One region of the Rahnella selenatireducens genome, then DNA from elsewhere that is predicted to be linked to it. Evidence: predicted binding sites of a transcription regulator. Region 1 holds the regulator's gene; each other region holds the start of a gene.
What was found. The regulator Fur, encoded in region 1, represses iron uptake genes when iron is present. The targets are predictions, from matches to a motif close to ATAATAATGAGAACNACTATCAA.
Positions count from the first base shown of each region.

Region 2: fepB (Fe2+-enterobactin ABC transporter substrate-binding protein) is a predicted target of Fur. The motif match lies at 2,513-2,535, and genes of this name have one in related genera.
Region 3: efeU (iron uptake transporter permease EfeU) is a predicted target of Fur. The motif match lies at 2,176-2,198, and genes of this name have one in related genera.

Region 1 is NZ_JBKEZJ010000001.1:425,318-433,383, forward strand. It holds gene pgm (phosphoglucomutase (alpha-D-glucose-1,6-bisphosphate-dependent)) at 1-26, opposite strand, end outside; gene seqA (replication initiation negative regulator SeqA) at 52-606, opposite strand; gene ybfF (esterase) at 849-1,637, shown strand; gene ybfE (LexA regulated protein) at 1,893-2,174, shown strand; gene ACLBVC_RS02085 (methyl-accepting chemotaxis protein) at 2,240-3,904, opposite strand; gene fldA (flavodoxin FldA) at 4,315-4,842, shown strand; gene fur (ferric iron uptake transcriptional regulator) at 5,158-5,613, shown strand; gene chiQ (ChiQ/YbfN family lipoprotein) at 5,754-6,095, opposite strand; gene chiP (chitoporin ChiP) at 6,109-7,521, opposite strand; gene glnS (glutamine--tRNA ligase) at 7,988-8,066, opposite strand, start outside.
Region 2 is NZ_JBKEZJ010000031.1:3,930-11,995, forward strand. It holds gene rpoD (RNA polymerase sigma factor RpoD) at 1-1,582, shown strand, start outside; gene mug (G/U mismatch-specific DNA glycosylase) at 1,665-2,162, opposite strand; tRNA gene ACLBVC_RS24295 (tRNA-Ile) at 2,305-2,381, shown strand; gene fepB (Fe2+-enterobactin ABC transporter substrate-binding protein) at 2,558-3,526, shown strand; gene fepD (Fe(3+)-siderophore ABC transporter permease) at 3,538-4,572, shown strand; gene fepG (iron-enterobactin ABC transporter permease) at 4,575-5,603, shown strand; gene ACLBVC_RS24315 (ATP-binding cassette domain-containing protein) at 5,600-6,403, shown strand; gene fes (enterochelin esterase) at 6,371-7,726, opposite strand; gene ACLBVC_RS24325 (TonB-dependent siderophore receptor) at 7,957-8,066, shown strand, end outside.
Region 3 is NZ_JBKEZJ010000005.1:139,690-147,755, forward strand. It holds gene putA (trifunctional transcriptional regulator/proline dehydrogenase/L-glutamate gamma-semialdehyde dehydrogenase) at 1-47, opposite strand, end outside; gene putP (sodium/proline symporter PutP) at 574-2,058, shown strand; gene efeU (iron uptake transporter permease EfeU) at 2,273-3,118, shown strand; gene efeO (iron uptake system protein EfeO) at 3,179-4,318, shown strand; gene efeB (iron uptake transporter deferrochelatase/peroxidase subunit) at 4,473-5,780, shown strand; partial or broken gene ACLBVC_RS10510 (AMIN domain-containing protein) at 5,952-6,284, shown strand; gene ACLBVC_RS10515 (N-acetylmuramoyl-L-alanine amidase) at 6,324-7,112, shown strand; gene ACLBVC_RS10520 (chloride channel protein) at 7,186-8,066, shown strand, end outside.

The DNA.
Region 1 (8,066 bases):
TGCCCTGCACGGGGGTGATTAGCCACTGGCGTTTCTCCCTGACGCTGAAAATTAGAGGGTGCCGCACACTTTTTCAGTCAGTTCCGCCGGGAACTGCATGAGCTGCATGATGTGTTCGATCATGCTGCGTTTGCGACCTGTGTTGGTATTCGTAATAACCCAATACGGCGTTCCGGGAACGTGTTTAGGTTTGGTATGAATGCCGTTTTGCAGCAGAGTTTGCTGGTCACCGGCAAAATAGGTACGCGTGCGGCCGGTCAGGGACTCGGTCGCTGCGCCAAATTCTTTTGGGTTCAGGCAATACAAGGTCGACAGGATCAGCATAAAACGGTTAACCGCTTTGGTCTGCTCTGCATATTCGTCAGACAGCAACAGTTCGCGCACGGCACGAACTTTTTCACGCGACGTCGGCGCGGCAGCGGTGACAGGTTTTTCCTGCGCGACAGTTCCAGCAATAACGACTGGTGTTACTGGCGCGGCAGGAGCGGTCTGACCGGCAGTAAACTTCAACATACGGCGCAAAATATCAGACGCACTCTCACCGATGGCTTGTGTGTGGCTGGCAATGTAGCGGTAGAGTTCTTCGTCAACCTCAATAGTTTTCATCTTTATCCAGTACTGTTTTTTCTACTAAATTCATTCAAAAGGATTATACAAATTTCTACGCAGTAACAAACAGGGGAATTGCGCCGCGAAGCAAAATCCAGACTACTTACCGATTTTGCTGCATGCTGGCTCCGGCCCGCTTCGTTCCCGGTAGTCAAATCCCGCTCAGGCATCTGGCAGAAAACTTTCCGTTTTAAAAATTATCCGCCACTCATGATAACCTAATGAGATTGTTTATCTGTATGAACTTCGCCATGAAATTACATTATCGCGTGCATGAACCTGAAGTCGCTGGCAGCGATGCGCTGCCGGTTCTCCTGATCCACGGATTGTTCGGAACCCTTGATAATCTGGGCGTGCTCGCCCGCGACCTGAAACAACAGCATAGAGTGTTGCAAGTTGATTTGCGTAATCACGGGCAATCCTGGCGTTCACCGGAGATGTCTTACGCCTCGATGGCGCAGGATTTAATGGAAACGCTGGATGAAGTGGGTTTCCAAAAATTCATCGTAATTGGCCATTCTATGGGGGGAAAAGCGGCTATGGCGCTGACGGCTCTCATCCCCGACAGAATCGAAAAGCTCATCGCCATTGATATTGCGCCGGTGGATTATCACGTCCGTCGTCACGATGAGATTTTCGCTGCGATTAACGCCGTCACCGATGCCGGATTGCGCGACCGTACTTCTGCCACCGAATGTATGCATCAGTATATAAAGGAAGATGGCGTGATTCAGTTTCTGCTGAAATCTTTCCAGCAGGGCGAATGGCGCTTCAATGTGCCGGTTCTGCTGAGCGAGTATGCAAAAATTGTCGGCTGGGAGGAAGTTCCGGCGTGGGATCGCCCGGCGTTGTTCATCCGCGGTGGGGATTCCCCTTATGTGCAGGATGCGTATCGCGAAGATATTGGCCGACAGTTTCCACGGGCAAAAGCCTATGTGGTCGCCGGAGCGGGTCATTGGGTGCATGCAGAAAAACCTGACGCCGTCCTGCGCGCTGTGCATCGTTTCATCGATTCGCCTGCTGTTTAACATCCTGGGGATAAATTGTGCAAAAAGTCTGCACAACTTCGAAAGTTAACATGAAATCAGGGCTATTAAGCGTTGTGAACCCCAGGCGCGCCAGTGTATGATTGCGCGCTATAATTTTGCCGCCCCGTTTTACTCAGGTCGAGTTGCGGGGGGTAAATTGGGTCAGGGTTTCTTAGCCCGAAATGTGTGAAACGCTCGTCAGGAATCGGCTTGCCGTTTTCCGATGTAAAAACTTCCCTGGTTGTACCGCTACCTATGGCAAAAGAACAACTGGATCGCACGACGATTGATCTGTTCGCAGATGACCGCCGTCCGGGGCGTCCAAAAACTAATCCGCTTTCCCGTGATGAACAGCTCAGGATCAACAAGCGCAACCAGTTACGCCGCGATAAAGCGAGTGGTCTGCGTCGCGTAGAGCTGAAAATGAACGCCGATGCTGTTGATACCCTCAATAAGCTGGCAGAAGAACGCAATATCAGTCGTAGCGAACTGATTGAAGAGATGTTGCTGTCGCATCTTAACGGTCAGGAAGGCTGATAAAAAAGCGGATAACCTTCCGGTTATCCGCCTGTTTTCTTACCTTTTACTGCTTAACTCTCACCTCAGAACGTTTCCCAGTTTTCACTGCTTTTCGATGTCATTACACCGGTTGCAGGCCGTAACAACGGCTGAGAAACCGCGCTCGCGGGTCGTTTTCCGACATTCGTGATGCTGTCTTTGAGTTTGAACGTCGCAACAGCGTTGTTCAGTAATGAAGCCTGCTCTTCCAGAGAGACCGCGGCATGCGAAGCTTCTTCCACCAGAGCGGCGTTTTGCTGCGTTACGCTGTCCATTTGTGTCACCGCAACGGCAACCTGGCTGATGCCTTTGCTCTGCTCATCAGACGCCGAAGCGATTTCCGCCATGATATCGGTGACATGCGTAATTGAGCGCACCACTTCGTTCATTGTCTGCCCGGCGTTTTCTACCAGTTTAGAGCCGCTGTCAACGCGGGAAACGGATTCGCTAATCAGCGATTCGATTTCTTTCGCCGCCTGCGCACTGCGCTGTGCCAGGTTACGCACTTCACTGGCGACCACCGCAAAACCACGCCCCTGCTCGCCTGCGCGCGCAGCTTCTACCGCGGCATTCAGCGCCAGAATATTGGTCTGGAAGGCAATGCTGTTGATAACAGAAGTGATTTCCGCAATTTTCTTCGAGCTGCCTGAGATATCTTTCATGGTGCTGACGACGTCAGCCACAATGTTACCGCCCTTCTGCGCGGTAGAAGACGCTTCCATCACCAGCTGGCTCGCGTGATGCGCGTTGTCCGCATTGTGTTTTACCGTGGCCGTCAGCTCTTCCATACTGGCTGCCGTTTCTTCCAGTGCGGATGCCTGTTCTTCGGTACGGGAAGACAGATCGTTATTCCCGGCTGAGATTTCTGACGCGCCCTGATAGATGTGGTTGGTGCAATTGCGGATGGTCTGAACGGTATTTTCCAGACTGGACTGCATCACGTTGAGCAGCGGAATCAATTTACCCGCACAGTTTTTGCCGAACTCTTCCAGGTAATGCGTCAGGTCGCCGCTTGCAATCACGGCGAAGTGATCGCGAATTTTATCCAGCGGTTTCACCAGCGCCATCACCAGATAACGGTCGGTCAGCAGCAAAATAAGCAGGCCGAGAGAAAAAGCCGTCAGCAGAATAACTTTGCTGTAATAAGTCAGATGGTTAGATTTGGTCTGCGCTGCTTCAAAATCGACTGCAATCTGCCCGCTGACTTTGGTCATGGACACACCAAAGTTACGGCTCAGGGCAGGAACAGCATCGTTTGAGAGCTGATTATAGGCATCGAAATTTTTGCCGACGGCCGCCGCATACAACGGCGTAACGCCCTGCGTAACCAGACTCTCCCAACTGGAGACCAGTTCCTGAACCGAAGCCTCATCCAGCCCCGGATGCGGAGCCGTTTTGAAACTCGCCAGTGCCTGAGAAAGGCCATCGAGGGATTGCTTTGCCGTATCAAAAATTTCCGGCCCTTTTGACGGATCGGCCTGAAGTTGTGAGACGGCACGGCTTAAGCGTGTCACGGTACGAAAATACTGATCATTTCCTTTGCTGATCAGCGCCATATTGTTGACCAGTTCGGTACTGTTCTTCGTATTTTGTGTCAGCGTATTCAGTGAGGTAACGGTGTAAAGGGAGACACCTGCCCACATGACGCAGAAAATGCCTAAAATCGTTAATAATGCGGCCCTGATGGTGATATTTTTTAAAAACTGCACGATATGCCTCTCTCGAAACAAGGTTGTTTCTGGTCTGAGGATTGACGGGGATGCGGAGAATCAAGACAGGTAGCCAGCAGGCTTTCGCCCCCGGACATGTTTGAACACCTCTCCGGGCATCGATTTCTTTATTATGTTGAGATTCCTCTCGCTTCATCTATCGGCGGGTTGTTCTCAAAATTTAGTATTGTGAGAACATATTTCTTAATTTTGCTTTTGACCTCAATAAGCCTGAGGTTATTCAAAGCACACGAAGGCGATAACACTTAAAAAGATTGGCCGATAAACTTATCCACCAGTTAAGAAGGCGAGCTGAAACATATTCTCCGCCTCGCGAGTTTGCTATCATCTGCGTTATTATTGCCTGCAATGCAGAGCACTTCATTGAGAACAAGAGGTTAGGTAATCTTATGGCCGTAGTAGGTATCTTCTTTGGATCCGATACAGGTAACACCGAAAACATCGCGAAAATGATCCAAAAGCAATTGGGTAAAGATGTTGCAGAGGTGCATGACATTGCGAAGAGCAGCAAAGAGGATCTGGAAAAATTCGATATCTTGCTGATCGGAATTCCAACCTGGTATTACGGTGAAGCGCAGTGTGACTGGGACGACTTTTTCCCGACGCTGGAAGAGATAGATTTCGAAGGTAAGCTGGTCGCGCTGTTTGGCTGTGGCGATCAGGAAGACTATGCCGAATACTTCTGCGATGCGCTGGGTACTGTGCGTGACATCATCGAACCACGCGGCGCGGTGATTGTGGGCCACTGGCCAACTGAAGGCTATCACTTCGAAGCGTCTAAAGGTCTGGCTGATGATAAGCACTTCATCGGACTGGCAATTGACGAAGACCGTCAGCCGGAACTGACCAACGAACGTGTTGATACGTGGGTCAAACAGATCACAGAAGAGCTGAGCCTTTCAGAAATTATTGGCTAAAAACCCTGTTGGCCCTGAGGATTTATTCTACAATTGAAGGGCCAAACTATTACTGAAATTAACAATTTAACCGCTACAAAATTGTAACTTTCAGTGGTATCAAGGTACACTGAGCTCATCTGTTTTCCTATTGATCAAGTCGTTGCATTATCGAATGTGACAGGCATTTTGTGATCTTTATTAACAGGCTACGTTTTTGAGGATCGGCACACGTCTCAAAAGCGAAGAATCCTTAAGCGACAAATTTTTGTGCCGCCGATGCCACAGGCTGCATGCCTCAACTTGATTAGCACATAGTAACAGGACTGAATCCGCATGACTGACAACAACACCGCACTGAAGAAAGCCGGCTTAAAAGTCACGCTTCCGCGCCTCAAAATCCTGGAAGTGCTGCAAGCGCCGGAAGGTCATCACGTTAGTGCGGAAGATCTGTACAAACAACTGATTGATATGGGTGAAGAAATTGGCCTGGCGACGGTTTACCGCGTTCTGAACCAGTTTGATGACGCCGGTATCGTTACCCGTCATAACTTCGAAGGCGGCAAGTCTGTTTTCGAACTGACCCAACAACATCACCATGATCACCTGATCTGCCTGGATTGCGGCCGCGTTATTGAATTTCGTGACGAATATATTGAAGGCCGTCAGCGCGAGATTGCGAAGAAACACGGTATCAAACTGACCAACCACAGTCTGTATCTGTACGGCCACTGTGAGGCGGGCGATTGTCGCGAAGATGAATCTTTGCACAATGATAAACCTGCACAGTAATCTCTACGGTCAGTCCGAATAAATTAACCGCTGAAAGGCGGTTTTTTTGTGCCTGCGATTCAGGCGACGGATAAAAAAACAAACCCCGGCAAGCCGGGGTTTGTTTTTTCTTGCGATAGGTGCGCAGCGTTCGCGCCCGGTTAATTCACCGGTTTTGGCGAATTGTTAGAACGAATTTCCTGCCAGATTTTGCCACAGTCTGCCGCGTAAGCCTGACCATCGCCGGTTTTACGCGCCGTCAGACAACGCTGATAATCCACTACACGCACGGTTTCCAGCTCGGCAAACTGCTTGTGCTCCTGTTCCTGTTTTAGAACATCAAGGATCGTCTGGCACGACGCCACTTTATCCGGCGAGCCTTCTGCTTTAATGATGCAGCTGCTGTACGCCTGACGCAGTTTCGCATTTTCGGTTTGCGTAGCTGTTGGCGCACAACCCGCCAGTAACAGGGAAGTCACAACCATCATCAGTAATTTATTCATCGGTTTAGTATCCTCAGAAAATAGTGAATGGAGCGATAACGATGAATTTCACGTCTTTTTCATCCTGGAAAATGTTGCCGTAACCGCCTCCCCAGCTCGGGATATCCGAGTGGTTGTCATACTGGGTGTAATGAAGTTTGAACAGCGTCCCTTTTGCGCGGCCTTCCTGAATGGTGTAAAGCGCATCAAGGCTCCAGGCGCTTTCTTTGAGACGCTGGCTCTGATCATAGATTGGATTGGTACTCGGTTTGGCATCCCACGCATAAACATAAGAACCGCCCACTGCGAAGCCCGGCAGATCCCATTTCGCCAGGTCGTATAACACACCGGCGTAAACCGCTTTTTCGCCGTTAGCGTTGAAGTCAGAACGGTTGTCCCACCACACATCAAGACGTCCGTTAGAAGAAGAATACGTTGGGGTCATGCGTTGTAAAAAATAACCCTGATTTCCCTCAGCTTTGACCATTGTCCCTTCCAGACGCCAGTTGAACTGACCGGTGGTGTAACCGAAAGTCAATGCCTGCAACCAGGCCAAACCGTCATACAGACTGTTGGGATCGTTCTGGTTGCTGATACGATCTTCCGCGCCATAGAACTGGTAGCTGGTAGTGAGCGGATTGCCCATCAGATCAATTTTGTACGACGCTTTGGCGAAGTATTGATCGACGTAACTTTCTGCCTGACCGAAGGCCGCTTCCAGCACGAGATCATTTTTGAAGTCGTATTTCGCACCCAGCGAGTGTATATAGGAAACACCGGTTTTCTTGTCGTTCTGGCGGAAATCATCCATTTCCAGATGCCACGGCGATTTGTATTCATCCGCCCACATGTAGGAGAAACTCAGTTCGCCCGGATCGCCAAAATCATGTTTATACCCGGCTTCGGCACCGCGATAGGTACCCGGCATAAAGCTCCAGTGCGGGGCGATCAGCGTTTGTCCAGTGGGCTGAATGTAACCGGCATGGCCCCAGAATCCGCCATATTTGAATTTACCGGCCGCTTTGTAGAGGCTGACGCCGCCTTTATCACCGGAGTAGTCTTCGTCATACGCATGGTTTTTAGAGGAGAACGCGATTTCGTTCGGGTGACCGCTGTCGCTGGCTTCGGCTAATTCGATCGCGGTAAATGCGGCGAGATCGATACCGAACATGTCCCAGGCGTAGCCGGAAGAGAAATCAAGGTTCAGGTTGGCGGTCGCGTGTGAAAGGTTGGTGGCATATTTATCGTAATCGGGATTATTCACCGTGACTTTTGTGCCGTCAGGGCGGGTTTCTTCTTTCGTTTTGTTCAAATCTTTGCGGTCGCGTTCGCGCTGCCAGTAATACACACCGCCGGTCAGCGTCGAATCATCAATAAAGCCAGCCGCTCTGGCCTCTTCAGGAAACATCATTCCGCCGCCCAATAAAGTGCCAGCCAGCGTGTACATCACAGGTTTCAGGTAAGCCGATCCCCTGCCCCTGTTAAGGTGCTTGTGCATAGAAATTCCTCATTTTGACTAAAAAACGTGCAAAACCCAAACGGGTATTAAAAGCGGCCGCCAGAGGCGCAACCGTATAAAGCAGGATTAAGAGTATTTTTCGCGACGCGAATTATCAATGGGTAATTAAACCCTGATGGCTGAAGTATGACAAAGTGCACATAAAGATGAAAAAGTGTAACAAACAAGGAATGCGAAGGTTCAAATCAGTGGACTCTGGTAATCAATAACTAAAACAGTTAATTAAGGAAAAAACGTATTAATTTAAACGTTTCAGCACTCTGATATTCGGAAAGAAGAGTCTAAAAAGTAAACATGAAAAATGCATTAATTCGCGATGAAAAAGAAAATTCCGTGAATTTCTGACATAAAAAAACGCAGCCGGAGCTGCGTTTAGCAATCATTCATCGGTGACTTACGCGACGGGTTTAGATTCCCAGGTATCACGCAGGCCAACGGTACGGTTGAAGACCAGATTTTCAACGCTGGAATAA
Region 2 (8,066 bases), on a different contig from region 1:
TTCCAGCGTTGAATCTGAAATTGGCCGTACCACCGACCCTGTGCGCATGTATATGCGCGAGATGGGTACCGTTGAACTTCTGACCCGTGAAGGCGAAATCGACATCGCTAAACGTATCGAAGACGGTATCAATCAGGTTCAGTGCTCCGTTGCTGAATATCCTGAAGCTATCACTTATTTGTTAGAGCAATATGACCGTGTTGAAGCAGGCGAAGTTCGTCTGTCTGACCTGATCACCGGTTTTGTTGACCCTAACGCCGAAGAAGAAATCGCGCCAACTGCAACTCACGTGGGTTCTGAACTGACCACAGAAGAGCAGAATGATGACGACGAAGACGAAGATGAAGACGACGATGCTGAAGACGACAACAGCATCGACCCGGAACTGGCCCGCCAGAAGTTCACCGAACTGCGTGAACAGCATGAAGCGACGCGTCTGGTCATCAAGAAAAACGGCCGTAGCCACAAGAGCGCAGCAGAAGAAATTCTGAAACTGTCTGACGTGTTCAAGCAGTTCCGTCTGGTGCCAAAACAGTTCGATTTCCTGGTTAACAGCATGCGTTCCATGATGGATCGCGTTCGTGCTCAGGAACGTCTGATCATGAAAGTGTGCGTTGAACAGTGCAAAATGCCGAAGAAAAACTTCGTCAATCTGTTCGCCGGTAACGAAACCAGCGATACCTGGTTTGATGCCGCTCTGGCTATGGGTAAACCGTGGTCTGAGAAGCTGAAAGAAGTGACCGAAGACGTACAACGCGGTCTGATGAAACTGCGTCAGATCGAAGAAGAAACCGGCCTGACTATCGAACAGGTTAAAGATATCAACCGTCGCATGTCGATCGGCGAAGCGAAAGCCCGTCGCGCGAAGAAAGAGATGGTTGAAGCAAACTTACGTCTGGTTATTTCTATCGCGAAGAAATACACCAACCGTGGTCTGCAATTCCTCGACCTGATCCAGGAAGGTAACATCGGCCTGATGAAAGCCGTTGATAAGTTTGAATATCGACGTGGTTATAAGTTCTCAACTTATGCGACATGGTGGATCCGTCAGGCTATCACCCGCTCCATCGCTGACCAGGCGCGTACCATCCGTATCCCGGTACATATGATTGAGACAATTAACAAACTCAACCGTATTTCCCGTCAGATGCTGCAAGAGATGGGCCGCGAACCTACGCCGGAGGAGCTGGCTGAGCGTATGCTGATGCCGGAAGACAAAATCCGTAAAGTGCTCAAAATCGCGAAAGAGCCAATCTCCATGGAAACGCCAATCGGCGACGATGAAGATTCGCATCTGGGTGATTTTATTGAGGATACTACCCTCGAGCTGCCACTGGATTCTGCAACGTCTGAAAGCCTGCGTTCTGCTACGCACGACGTTCTTGCTGGCCTGACCGCACGTGAAGCGAAAGTTCTGCGTATGCGTTTTGGTATCGACATGAACACTGACCACACGCTGGAAGAAGTGGGCAAACAGTTCGACGTTACCCGTGAACGTATCCGTCAGATCGAAGCGAAAGCGTTGCGTAAACTGCGCCACCCAAGCCGCTCCGAAGTGCTGCGCAGCTTCCTGGACGATTAATCGTCATCAGGCTGTCAGCCGTTAAAAAGCCCCGCCTTTCTCTGGAAATGGCGGGGCTTTTTTATCCGGACTCGCCAGAAGTTCAGGGATTCAGTGACGCGTACAGTTCACGATATGAAGCGACCAGCTCATCGAGCGTTGCGCGGTTCAGCCCGCTGGGATTCGGCAAAACCCAGACCTCAGTCCGGCCAATTTTCAGAGCCTGATGTCCCCAGTTCACTTTGCTGATGCCAAACGCTTTACTGAAAGCTTGTTTACCCAGAATGGCTAACGCACGCGGCTGATAACGCAAGATTTTCTCTTTTAAAACCTCACCGCCATCACGCAATTCATCACTTTTCAGCTCGCTGGCTTCCACCGTCGGACGCGCCACTAACGCCGTGATACCACAACCGAATTCCTGCAACTGCAGCCACTCTTGCGGCGCTAACTGACGCCCGGTAAATCCCGCCTGATGAATGACTTTCCAGAAACGGTTACTGCCATTAGCAAAAGGATACCCTTTGTGAGCAGAAGAAAGACCGGGATTAATGCCGCAAAATACAACCTGGAGATCCTCCACGAGGATATCTGTAAGCATAATGTTTTCCTAAGACGTATTTGCTCGAGTTATGGGTAAAAAAGTCCGCGAACACAACATACTAGAACTGTGCACAAAACGCGCATACGAACCGAACACATATAGACCTGTAAGCAAGGTTTACCGTATAATCCCGCACCTCGGCCCTTTAGCTCAGTTGGTTAGAGCACGCGACTCATAATCGCTTGGTCGCTGGTTCAAGTCCAGCAAGGGCCACCAAATTTTGGTTTCAGATTCAAACGATTAAGCCACTTCGCAAGAAGTGGTTTTTTTGTTTCCATAACTCCCTTCTTAACCAGACCTTTACCCTTATTCTCCCCCTCCCGCGATTGACCCCGCCTCGCTCAAATATAATAATGAGAACCATTAACATTAAAGATTAGGGAATGGATCCAATGATTAGCGCTGGTTTTCGCATTTTTGCAGGGATCGCCGGGCTGTTTTTATCACTGATTTTCAGCACTCACGCCTTTGCGGAAGGCTGGCCTCGCGAGATAAAAACTTCGCATGGCATCCTCACATTGCAGCAACCTCCTCAGCGAATTGTGTCTACCAGCGTAACGGTCACGGGGACATTACTGGCCATCAACGCGCCTGTGATTGCCAGCGGGGCTTCCGGGCCAAACAGCCGATTTGCCGATCAGCAGGGCTTCTTCCGCCAGTGGGGAGATGTCGCGAAACAACGCGGAGTTGAACGTCTGTACATCGGTGAACCGAATGCCGAAGCCATTGCCGGTCAGGCTCCAGACTTAATTATTATTGCTGCCACCGGCGGTGATTCCGCCCTGAAGCTTTATGATCAGCTTTCCGCGATTGCGCCGGCCATGGTGGTTAATTATGACGACAAAAGCTGGCAGGATCTGGCGAAGGAATTAGGTCAGGCAACCGGCAAGGAAGCCGATGCTGCTGCCGTTATTGCCCGGTTTGAGGCGCGCGAAACCGCATTAAAAAAAGCCATGAAACTGCCGCCACAGCCTGTTTCTGCACTGGTTTACAGCGCCGATGGCAAAACAGCAAATCTCTGGACCCCCGCCTCGCCGCAGGGACAGTTGCTGCAAGAGTTAGGGTTTAAAATGGCCTTGGTGCCTTTGAATATCGCCGCCAGCCTGAGTCAGGGCAAACGTCATGACATCATTCAGCTTTCCGGCGAGAAAATGCCGGACGCGCTGAACGGCCAGACCCTTCTGCTGTTCTCCGCCAGTCAAAGCGACTCGGAGCGCCTGCTGAGCAATCCTTTCCTCGCGAAATTACCTGCCGTAGAAGGCAGGCACGTTTATGCGATGGGTGATGACACTTTCAGGCTGGATTATTACAGCGCCAGCAACATGCTGACGCAGCTTGAAACCCTGTTCGCCGCCCGCTGATGCCTCGTCTTATGCACGCAATTCCTGCGCCCCGCGTTTCATCGCCGGGGCAGTTTTCGCGACAGGCCACCAGAATACTGTTTGCCGTGCTGCTGCTTGCTCTGATGATGGCGCTGAGTCTGTTGCTGGGCGCGAAACCTCTTTCACTCAGCACAGTAATCTCAGCACTCAACGGGCACTGCGCCAGCGCTGACTGCGTGATCGTAACCGACGCCCGTCTGCCGAGAACGCTGGCAGGTTTACTGGCGGGAATGGCGCTCGGATTATCAGGCGCGCTGATGCAAATCCTGACCCGAAATCCGCTGGCCGACCCTGGTATTCTTGGCGTTAACGCCGGCGCCGGGTTTGCGGTCGTTCTCGGGATTGCCTTCTTTGGTGCCACAGATGTCAGCGGTTATCTGTGGTTCTCGTTTGCCGGAGCCTTATCAGCGACGCTGCTGGTCGCCATGATTGGCGCACTCGGGCGCGGTAGGCTGGATCCCGTTCGTCTCACGCTGGCGGGCGTTGCGCTGGCGGCCGTTCTGGAAGGGTTCTCATCGGGAATTTCCCTGCTGAATCCGCAGGTTTACGATCAGCTGCGCTTCTGGCAGGCCGGTTCGCTGGATATCCGCAATATGGCGGTGATCCGTACCGTCACACCGCCGATCCTTTTCGCCATTTTCCTCAGTTTGCTGATGACCCGCTCCCTGAATAATCTGACGATGGGCAGTGAACTGGCGACCGCGCTGGGCACTAAAATCATCACGACCCAGCTGCTGGGATTACTGGCCATCACGCTGTTATGCGGCAGCGCGACAGCGGCCGTCGGCCCCGTCGCATTTGTGGGCCTGATGGTGCCGCATATGGCGCGCTGGATTTGTCGTGCGGATCGCCGCTGGCTGTTGCCGTGGACGCTGGTTCTCACGCCAACGCTGTTGCTTGCGGCGGATATCGCCGGGCGGCTTCTGGTCACCGGTGAGTTGCGGGTTTCTGTCGTCGTCGCCTTTATCGGCGCGCCGGTGCTTATTTTTCTGGTTCGCCGCCCCGGCGGATTGCGCAGAGGTTAGCCATGAGCCAGAGAGAATCTGAATCCCGCACGCTGAAAAGAAACACGCTAATTTCGCGGCCATTTCTGACGGCGCTGGCGTTAGCTTTATGCACACTCTTACTGGCGATATTTGCGCTGGGCAGCGGCGCGCTGGCGCTGAAACCGGCTCAGGTCGTCAGCGCCCTGCTCGGCGATGGTCCGAAAAATCTGCACATCATTGTGACTCAGTGGCGTCTGCCGCGCGTGGTGATGGCGCTGGTCCTCGGCGCAGCGCTGGCCGTCAGCGGTGCGATTTTCCAGTCGCTGCTGCGCAATCCACTGGGCAGCCCGGACGTCATCGGTTTTAACACCGGCGCCTACAGCGGCGTTTTGCTGTCCATCGTGTTATTCAACGCCAGCGCGGGTGAAACCCTGATTGGCGCCATGGCCGGAGGCATTGTCAGTGCGCTGCTGGTTTATGCGCTGGCATGGCGTCAGGGCGTCGAAACCTTCCGCCTGATTATTCTCGGTATCGGCGTGCGAGCGCTGCTGATTGCGGGCAATACCTGGTTGATTATCAACGCGTCGCTGGAATCTGCGCTCACCGCCGGGTTATGGCATGCGGGTTCGCTCAACGGGATTACGTGGGAAAAAAGCCTGCCGGTGATCGCCCTGATTGTCGTGGCGCTGTTCCTCACCCGGCAGCTTTCCTCGCGAATGCGTCTGCTGGAAATGGGTGACGATTCCGCGTGCGCGCTGGGTGTCCCGGTGGAACGTTCGCGTCTGCTGCTGATGCTGGCGGGCGTGGCACTAACCGCCGCTGCAACGGCGCTGGCCGGGCCCATTTCCTTTATCGCGCTGGTGGCACCGCAGATTTCTCGCCGCCTGTGCGCCAGCCAGCAGCACGCGTTATTTTTTGCCGCACTGACCGGCGCACTGCTGCTGCTCGCGGCTGACGTCGCGGCGCAGCGTCTCTTCCTGCCTTATCAACTGCCCGTCGGCGTGCTCACCGTCAGTCTCGGCGGTATTTATCTGATTGGTTTGCTCATCCGGGAGTCCCGCCGCTCATGAAGACTGAACATTTTTCACCGCTGTATGCGCAGAACCTGACGCTCGGTTACGACAAAAAAGTCATCGCACGGGATTTGTCGGTGTCGATTCCGGAAGGAAAACTGACGGTGATTATCGGGCCTAACGCCTGCGGAAAATCGACGTTATTACGTACGCTGAGCCGCCTGATGCAGCCGCAGTCCGGCACGGTTTTTCTCGACGGAAAACTGATTGGCGATTACGGCACGAAAGACGTGGCAAAACGGCTGGGCTTATTACCGCAAAGTTCGACCGCGCCGGGCGATATCACGGTGGCCGATCTGGTCGGTCGCGGGCGCTATCCGCACCAGAATCTGTTCAGCCGCTGGAATGTGCAGGACACACAGGCTGTCGATGACGCGATGCGGGCAACCGGTGTTTATGAACTGGCGGAAAGCACGGTGAATTCACTGTCCGGCGGTCAGCGCCAGCGGGTGTGGATTGCCATGGTGCTGGCGCAGCAAACGCCGCTGCTGCTTTTGGACGAGCCGACGACCTGGCTGGATATCGCTCATCAGATTGATTTGATGGAGTTGATGTGTCGCCTGAATCAGGAAAATGGTCGGACGCTGGTCGTCGTGCTGCACGATCTGAATCAGGCCTGCCGCTACGCCGGGCATCTTATCGCCATGCGCGACGGAAAAATCCTCGCAGAAGGCGCGCCTGCCGATATCGTGACGCCGGAACTGATTGAGCAGGTTTTCGGATTGCGTTGCTCAATCATCGACTGCCCGGTGTCACATACGCCGTTAATTATTCCGCTCGGTAATTTTGCCGTTTGACGAAGGATCCCCGGCGGCCCACTGTGTCTCATCCCACAGACTGCAGAGGCCGTCGAGCAAACCTCCGCGCCACCACAGCGCGTCGTGCCCGCCTTCCAGCACACGGTAATGCACCTGATTGGGGGTCGGTTTCAGCAGCGCCTCCATCTGATTATTCACGTCATAAATCAGCTTTTCGTTTCTGCCGGCTTCCATAAAGATTTTCAAATGGCTGCGTTCCCCCAGTCCTTTTTCAACCTGGGACAGGATGCTTTCCGCTTCTTGCTGATCATCACTGGCTTGCTGACGATGGCGGCGCGGCCACCAGAAAGACCCCGACTGACTCAGCACGCAGCCGAAACGTTCGGGCCAGTGCAAACCGGCGTACAGCGAAGAAAGGCCACCAAAACTCTGCCCCGCGACCACCGTTTTTTGCGCGTTATCGCTGTGCGCGGCCAGTTTTTTCACCTGCGGCAATAACTCGTCCTGCACCGCCAGCCAGAACTCCGGATTGCAGGTCAGCTCGCGGCTGCGAGTTTGAATATCAATAACATCAATCAGCACGTAGACCGCGTCGGGCAGTGCCCCTTCGCGCGTAAGCTGCATCAGCGGCTGCCAGACGGGCATCTGTTTCGCCCAGAACTGGCCGTCGAGCAGGATCGCCAGCGGGCGCGAAGCAGGCTCCTGGCTTGCGCCGGTGGTAAACACCCAGACGTTTCGCATATTCCCCAGACGCGCACTTTTCCAGCGGAATGTTTCTAACGCAGCCGGAGCTTGCGGCGCTTTCGGGCCATGAAGATCAAACTCTGCCCAGGCGGGCTGCGGCAATGCTTCCGGCATATGCAGGCCGGACAACGCATGGGATTTTGCACCGGGCCACGGGCGATGCGGATTCAGCGGATCGTGCGTCGCGTGGCGGAAGAGGTTTTTCCACCATTCGCGCGCGGCAAGCATGCTCTGATAATCATCGTTATTTTGCGGAAATTCAGCGCCGGATTCGGTACGCGGGATCATGCTGTAGCTTCCGCGCCAGTCCGCACGCAACTCGGTCTGCCAGTGCCAGACATCCGTTCCGGCCAGCCGCTGCAAACTCTGCGGCGGCGACGACTGATGGTGATCGGTGATGCCGTTGATGTTGATCCAGACACGCTGGGTCTCCGACGTCGTTTCGTCGCCCTGCGGATCCCGCCAGAAGAACGTCACACGACAAAAACCATCGCGCGAAGGTTCTGTCCACGGCGTTCCCCGCGTAGCAATTTCATTCCACCACGCGGCACTTCCGGCCAGAGGTTCCAACAACATGGCCTGAGCAATAGGCTTTTCCGGATGCTGATATTTCATCATTTTTTACGCTTTACAGCCTTCTGGCAGACAAGAAAAAACATTCCCGGTACGGCGCTTTACACTTTCCCTACAAATTAGGAATGCCAATCGCATTGATAATTATTTTCATTTGCAATAATGTGTTACCGCCCGTAACGCGGGTCAATAAAAACTACACACACAACAGGCCATCCTCCTGTTCAATCTCGCTATTTTTCAGGAAAGGATGGAATTTCAGGGCAGAATCCGACATGAAAAGCAGGCTACCACACTATTCGCTGGCAACCTTAATCGGGCTGGGATCAGCGCTTACTTTCCCCGTCAGCGCAGCAGAAACCTCCGCAACAACCGCAACAGAAAC
Region 3 (8,066 bases), on a different contig from region 1:
TCGCGTGTGCCTTCATCCAGCTTCACGCCCATCGTCGTCATACCCATGCGTAACCACTCCCTATGAAAAGGTTCAGGTGAATTCATTATCTTTATGGCAAGCAATATCTTCTATGTTGCAACCTTGTGCAACCCTGTTAATGCATGAAGTGTGCCTGATGTGATTTATTTGGCATTTTTAACAGGAAGTCAACGTGGAGGAAGCAGCTTTTCAGCGCTAACCGCCTTAATAACCTCAGCGTTTAAGGTGCAACTTTTGAAAATGTAACGTGCAACCCGCGCTCATGATAAATGTGATGGATCGTAAATTTTAAGTATCCAAAATGTTAAAACATTTGAAATATGGCAATCACTCAACCAGTATCGCGACCGACAGTTAATTTGAATAAAAACCACATTAAGTACCCTGAAAAAGAAAAAAAATGGAGAGTAATGCTGCATCCTTCGCGGGTTTCAGCCATCATCTCGCCCCGGCATGATGTTGGCCGTCTTTTGAAAAAGGCGTGTCAGGACAGACAGATGCCGGCCTGCATTGCAAACACGTATCGCAAAAAATAAGAAAGTGGAGAAGAACATGACAATGAACACACCGATGCTGGTGACGTTTTGTGTTTATATTTTCGGGATGATTTTGATAGGGCTCATCGCGTATTTACGAACCAAAAACTTTGATGATTATATTCTGGGTGGCCGCAGTTTAGGCAGCGTGGTGACGGCACTTTCAGCCGGCGCGTCAGACATGAGCGGCTGGTTATTAATGGGTTTACCGGGCGCGATTTTTCTTTCCGGTATTTCCGAAAGCTGGATTGCCATCGGCCTCACGATTGGCGCGTATCTGAACTGGAAGCTGGTGGCGGGGCGCTTACGCGTTCACACCGAGGCCAACAATAATGCGCTGACGCTGCCGGATTACTTCACGCACCGCTTTGAAGATTCCAGCAAACTGCTGCGCATTATCTCGGCGATTGTGATTCTGGTGTTCTTCACTATTTACTGCGCATCCGGGATTGTCGCCGGTGCGCGTCTGTTTGAAAGCACCTTCGGGATGTCTTATCAGACCGCGCTGTGGGCGGGTGCCGCGGCGACCATTATTTATACCTTTATCGGCGGTTTTCTGGCGGTCAGCTGGACTGACACCGTGCAGGCCAGCCTGATGATTTTCGCGCTGATCCTGACGCCGGTGATCGTCATTCTCGCGGTCGGCGGCATTGACAGCTCAATGATGGTGATTCAGGCGAAAAACCCGGAATACACCGACATGTTCAAGAATATGAATCTGGTGGCGATCCTGTCGTTGCTGGGCTGGGGCCTGGGTTATTTTGGCCAGCCGCATATTCTGGCGCGTTTCATGGCTGCCGATTCGCATCACACTATCCGCAGCGCACGCCGTATCAGCATGACGTGGATGATTCTGTGTCTGGCAGGCACGATTGCCGTGGGCTTCTTCGGGATTGCGTATTTCAGCAATAATCCGGCAATGGCGGGCAACGTGACGCAAAACGGCGAGCGCGTGTTCATCGAGCTGGCGAAAATCCTGTTCAACCCGTGGATTGCCGGGATTTTGCTGTCGGCGATTCTGGCGGCGGTGATGAGCACCCTGAGCTGCCAGTTGCTGGTATGTTCGAGCGCCATTACCGAAGATTTGTACAAAGCGTTCCTGCGCAAAGGCGCAAGCCAGCGTGAGCTGGTGTGGATTGGTCGTGCGATGGTGTTGGTTGTCGCGCTGGTAGCGATTGCGCTGGCTGCCAACCCTGAAAACCGCGTGCTCGGTTTAGTCAGCTACGCCTGGGCAGGTTTTGGTGCGGCATTCGGGCCGGTGATCCTGATTTCCGTGATGTGGAAACGCATGACCCGCAATGGCGCGCTGGCCGGCATGGTCATCGGCGCCGCGACGGTGATTCTGTGGAAAAGCTACGGCTGGGCGGAACTGTACGAAATTATTCCCGGTTTTATCTTTGCTTCAATTGCCATCTGGGTGATCAGCCTGATGGGGCGTAAACCTTCCGTGGCAGTAGAAGAACGCTTCAACGCTGCCGAAGCGGAATACAACACCCTCTGATTTTCCCCGCATTATCCTTACAAACCGGGATCGCCCTGATCCCGGTTTTCTGTTTTTTCGTGCGCATTTCCCCGACAGGTTTCAAAAAAGAGCCCGTCACCTCTTGTATTTCTTTTTCCAAGAATGATAATCAATATCGTTTCTTTTTACCTTTCTTTACAGAGTCCTTACGTATCTGTCAGTTTTCAGAATTCAGGGTTCGGGAGTTTCCGCTATGTTCGTTCCGTTTCTCATTATGTTTCGCGAAGGTCTCGAAGCGGCGCTGATTGTCAGCCTGATCGCCAGTTACCTCAAACGGACGCAACGCGGGCAGTGGCTCGGTGTGGTCTGGATTGGTGTGTTCATTGCTGCGGCACTGTGTCTGGCGTTGGGGCTGTTCATCAACGCCACCACAGGCGAGTTTCCGCAAAAGCAGCAGGAGTTGTTTGAAGGTATCGTGGCCGTCGTGGCGGTGTGCATTCTGACCTACATGGTGTTCTGGATGCGCAAGGTGTCGCGTTCCATCAAAGTGCATCTGGAAGGCGCGATTGATAACGCGCTCAACTCCGGTCGCGGGCAGGGCTGGGCGCTGGTGGCGATGGTATTTTTCGCCGTTGCGCGTGAAGGGCTTGAATCGGTCTTTTTCCTGCTGGCGGCGTTTCAGCAGGATGTCGGCATTGAAGCGCCCATCGGCGCGTTACTCGGTCTGGGCGCAGCCATCGTGCTGGGTTTCCTGATTTACTACGGCGGCGTGAAGCTGCATCTGGCCAAATTCTTCAAGTGGACCAGCCTGTTTATTCTGTTCGTTGCGGCTGGTCTGGCTGCGGGTGCTATACGTGCTTTCCACGAAGCCGGTTTGTGGAACGGAATGCAGGATATCGCCTTCGATCTGAGCGCCATTTTGTCCACGCATTCTCTGTTCGGTACGTTGCTCGAAGGGATGTTGGGTTATCAGGAAGCGCCGACCGTCAGTGAAGTCGCAGTGTATTTCCTGTACCTGATCCCGGCGCTGTTCCTGTTCTTTATGCCGCAGGGAAAATCAGCCGTCACGGCTCCGGCCGGGCAAAAAACACAACGCTGATTTTTAACAATATTGTTGTTCATACATTCTCTTTTCACACAGTTTGTCACGGAGTGGTACATGTCATATTCATCCCCGCTGTTTCGCCGTAAAGCTTTACAGGTCGCGCTGCTGTCACTGCCCGCTTTTGCGCTGAGCGCTAACGTGCTGGCGGCTGATGTCCGTCAGGTCAAAATTGCTGTTAACGACAAGCAATGTGAACCGATGGCGCTGACCGTGCCCGCCGGTAAAACGCAGTTTGTTATCCATAACAACAGCCAGAAAAACCTGGAATGGGAAATTCTGAAAGGCGTGATGGTGGTGGAAGAACGTGAAAACGTGGCACCGGGCTTCACGCAGAAAATGACCGCCAATCTGGAACCCGGCGAATACGACATGACCTGCGGCTTGCTGAGCAATCCGAAAGGCAAACTGACCGTGACGGCGGAAGGCGCGGCGACCTCCGCAAAACCTGACGCCATGGCGCTGGTTGGCCCGATTGCGGAATACAAAGTGTATGTAACACAGCAGGTTGCTGAACTGGTTTCCCACACCAAAGCGTTCACGGATGCGATTAAGAAGGGCGATCTGGCGAAAGCGCAGGCGCTGTACGCCTCTACCCGCGTTTACTACGAACGTATCGAACCGATCGCCGAGCTGTTCTCTGATCTCGACGGCAGCATCGATGCCCGTGAAGATGACTTCGAGAAGAAAGCCGAAGACCCGAACTTCACCGGTTTCCACCGTCTGGAGAAAATCCTGTTCGCCGACAAAACCACCAAAGGCACTGAGCCGTTTGCTGACAAGTTGTATGCCGACACCGTCGATCTGCAAAAACGTATTTCTGAGCTGACCTTCCCGCCAAGCAAAGTGGTAGGCGGCGCGGCAGGTCTTATCGAGGAAGTCGCATCGAGCAAAATCAGCGGTGAAGAAGACCGTTACAGCCGCACCGACCTGTGGGATTTCCGTGCAAACCTCGATGGCGCGCAGAAAATCGTGAACCTGCTGCGTCCGCTGCTGGAAAAAGCCGACAAACCGTTGCTGGATAAAATCGACGCGAACTTTAAAACCGTAGATACCCTGCTGGATAAATACAAAACCAAAGACGGTTACGAGAACTACGAGAAACTCTCCGACGCTGACCGTAATGCGATGAAAGGGCCGATCACGACGCTGGCAGAAGATCTGGCCAAGCTGCGTGGCGTTTTAGGTTTAGATTAATCTTTGCTCCCTCCCCTGCGAAGGGGAGGGCTGGGGTGGGGTATTAATGGATACACTGTAGTCGCCTGCAATACCCCCTCCCAACCTCCCCCTTAGCAGGGGGAGGAGCAAGACCCCACCTTTTCGCAGGAGTGTTGACCTTTAAGGCATAGCAATGAGCAATAAAAACGATAATAAGTCCGTACAACTGGACGTGACTTCTTCTTCACGCCGCCGTTTACTGAAAGGCGTGGGATTGTTAGGCGGGGCATTTGCCCTTGGCGGCGCGGCCGGGGCGCAGGCAGAAAAAACGCCGGGTGCCAAAAAAGAGTACACACCAGGAACCGTTTCTCCCGATGAACGCTGGGGCAAGCAGCCTTATTACGGCGAACATCAGGCGGGGATTTTAACGCCGCAGCAGGCGTCGATGATGCTGGTGGCGTTTGATGTTCTCGCGACCACTAAAGCCGATCTCGAGCGTCTTTTCCGTCTGCTCGATACCCGCTTTGTATTTCTGACCACCGGCGGCACGGCGCCTTCAGTAGATCCAAAATTCCCGCCGATGGATTCGGGCGTAATGGGCGTGGAAATCTACCCGGATAACCTGACCATGACGCTTTCCGTGGGCGATTCGCTGTTTGATGAACGCTTCGGGCTGGCCGCTCACAAACCGCATAAATTGCAGCGTATGGCGCGTTTCCCGAATGATTCCCTTGATGCCAAACTCTGCCACGGCGATTTGCTGTTGCAGATTTGCGCCAATAACAGCGACACCGTGGTTCACGCGCTGCGCGACATCATCAAGTACACGCCGGATTTACTTAGCGTGCGCTGGCGTCGTGACGGGTTTATTTCTTCCCACGCCGCGCGCAGCCAGGGCAAAGAAACGCCGATTAACCTGCTGGGCTTTAAGGACGGCACGGCGAACCCGGATGCCAAAGATAAACCGCTGATGGACAAAGCCATCTGGGTAACTGCCGATCAGGGCGAACCGGGCTGGACGACCGGCGGCAGTTATCAGGCGGCGCGTCTGATCCCGTTCCACGTTGAGTTCTGGGACCGCACGCCACTTCAGGAACAGCAGACGATTTTTGGCCGTCACAAAGCAACCGGTGCGCCGCTGGGCATGGAAAAAGAGCATGATGTGCCGGATTACAGCAAAGATCCGGAAGGGAAGGTGATCCCGCTGGATGCGCACATTCGTCTGGCCAATCCGCGCACCAAAGAAACCGACGATAACCTGATGCTGCGTCGCGGCTACAGTTATTCGCTGGGCGTCACCAATTCCGGGCAACTGGAAATGGGGCTGCTGTTTGTCTGTTATCAGCATGACCTCGAGAAAGGTTTTCTGGCAGTACAAAAACGCCTGAACGGCGAGCCGCTGGAAGAGTATATCCGGCCGGTCGGCGGCGGTTTCTTCTTCACACTGCCGGGCATCAAAGACGAAAATCACTATCTGGGGCAAACCCTGATCGAAGCCTGAGTTGTTTTCCTCCTCCGTCACGCACGGAGGAGGAACATTGCCTGTCACCTTTTTTACCGTTCGTTACCGAATTCACGCCCTGTTAATACTCCCGCGCACTCCTGAAAACGTCAGTAATGTCATGATGATAAATCGTTAACGGCTTATCACGATGCCTGCCCTGAGACTGTTATGACCATCAACCATTCCCGCAGAAAACTGCTGATTTTCGGCATCTGCCTGTCACTGACTTCACCGCGTCTGTTTGCCGCCAGTAAGTCCGTCCGCGTTTCACTGACGTCAGACGCGCGCCAGATTACCGTATCATTGCCTGCCGCCGATAAGCGCAGCCGCGTATTTATGCTCGGCGCGCCGGAACGGGTGGTGATCGACATGCCGATGGCGTCGTTTCCGCCGGAACTGGAACATGCACTAACGGTGGTTCGCCAGAAATTCCCGTGGATTGCAGAAGGGCGCATTGCCCATTTCAGCCCCGACGTGGCGCGCATAGTGCTGACAGTGAAGGGCAAACCGGTGATCACACGCACAACAGAAAATGGCGTGATGAAAGTGACTGTGACGGAAGAAGGGACCGCAGCACAAACGGCGGTGCAGGCGTTGCCTTTAGCCACCAAAGCGCCACTGGCAGAAAAAACCCTGCTGGTGATGATTGATCCCGGCCACGGCGGAAAAGATCCCGGTGCGATTGGCAATAAAGGTACATACGAAAAACACGTGGTTTTGCACATCGCCAAACGCCTGCAAACGTTGCTGGATCAGCAGCACGGCATTCATGCGGTACTGACCCGGCAGGATGACGTCTTTATTCCGTTGTATCACCGCGTCAGTCTGGCGCATCAGCACGAAGCCGACCTGTTTATTTCTATTCACGCCGACGGATTTACCAACGATAAGGTATCCGGCGCGTCGGTTTTTGCGTTGTCGGAACACGGCGCGGGCAACGCGATGTCGCGCTACCTTTCGCAGAGCGAAAACAGTGTGGACGTTTTGTATGACAATGATTTTAAAACGGATGATGAATACCTGAAAGAAACGCTTTTCGATCTCGATCAGCATGAAACCATCCACCGCAGTATGGATTTTGGCCGTCATCTGGCGTCGAACATTATCAAGGTGCATCACATGCACAGCCCGCATCCGGAACAGGCCGGTTTTGCCGTGCTGAAATCTCCGCGCATTCCGTCGGTGCTGGTGGAAACGTCTTTCATCACCAACAAGCAGGAAGAAAAACTGCTGGGCGAGCCGATTTTCCAGGAGAAGATGGCGAGGGCGCTGGCAGACGGCATTAACAGTTATTTCCTCAACGAAAAGAAAAATAACTTGCTGAGCTGACGTGCGGTTTAACTGATGTTTTGTAAGCTGTTTAGAGAACCCAAACATCAGATAAAAATGCGGAGTGCCTGCGTTGAATAATTCCGAAATTTCCAGCCCGCTGTGGCGGCTGACGGCAGCAACATTGTGTACCGGCGTATTAGCCGGTCTTGGTGGCATGATGCTGGCGCTGATCCTGCACTACATCCAGCATCTGGCCTTCGGCTACAGCCCGGATTTCATCATCAGCAGCGAGAGCTTTTTGCAGGGCGTCAGCGAGGCGACGCGCAGCCGGCGGCTGATTGTGCTTATTATCTGTGGTGCGGTTGCCGGCACCGGCTGGTGGGCATTGTACCGCTGGGGAAAACCGCTGGTGAGCATTGCTGCGGCGGTGAAATCAGAAAATCCGCGTATGCCGTTTGTCAGCACGACGATCCATGCGTTGCTGCAAATCATCACCGTCGCGCTCGGTTCGCCGCTTGGACGTGAGGTTGCGCCGCGCGAAATCGGCGCGGTCAGCGCAAACTGGTTGTCGCTGCGCTTCAGGCTGACGGCGCGCGAAACGCAAATCATGATTGCCTGCGGCGCTGGGGCGGGACTGGCGGCGGTATATAATGTCCCGCTCGGCGGCGCGGTGTTTGTGCTGGAAGTATTGCTCGGTGCATTCCGCTGGCCGCTGTTGCTGCCTGCAATAGCGACATCCTCTATTGCAGCGCTGGTAGCGTGGATCGGGCTGGGCAATGAATCGCAATATCACCTGATGCAGCTGAGCACCACGCCCGCCTTGCTGGTCTGGTCAGCGGTCATGGGGCCGGTATTTGGCGTTGCGGCTTACGGGTTTACGCGGATGACCAATCGGGCGAAAGCACAGGCTCCGCGCGATGCGCGTTTGATTATCTGTAATCTGCTCAATTTTGCCTTTATCGGCATTCTGGCGGGCTGGCTGCCGCAATTACTGGGCAACGGCAAAGGCCC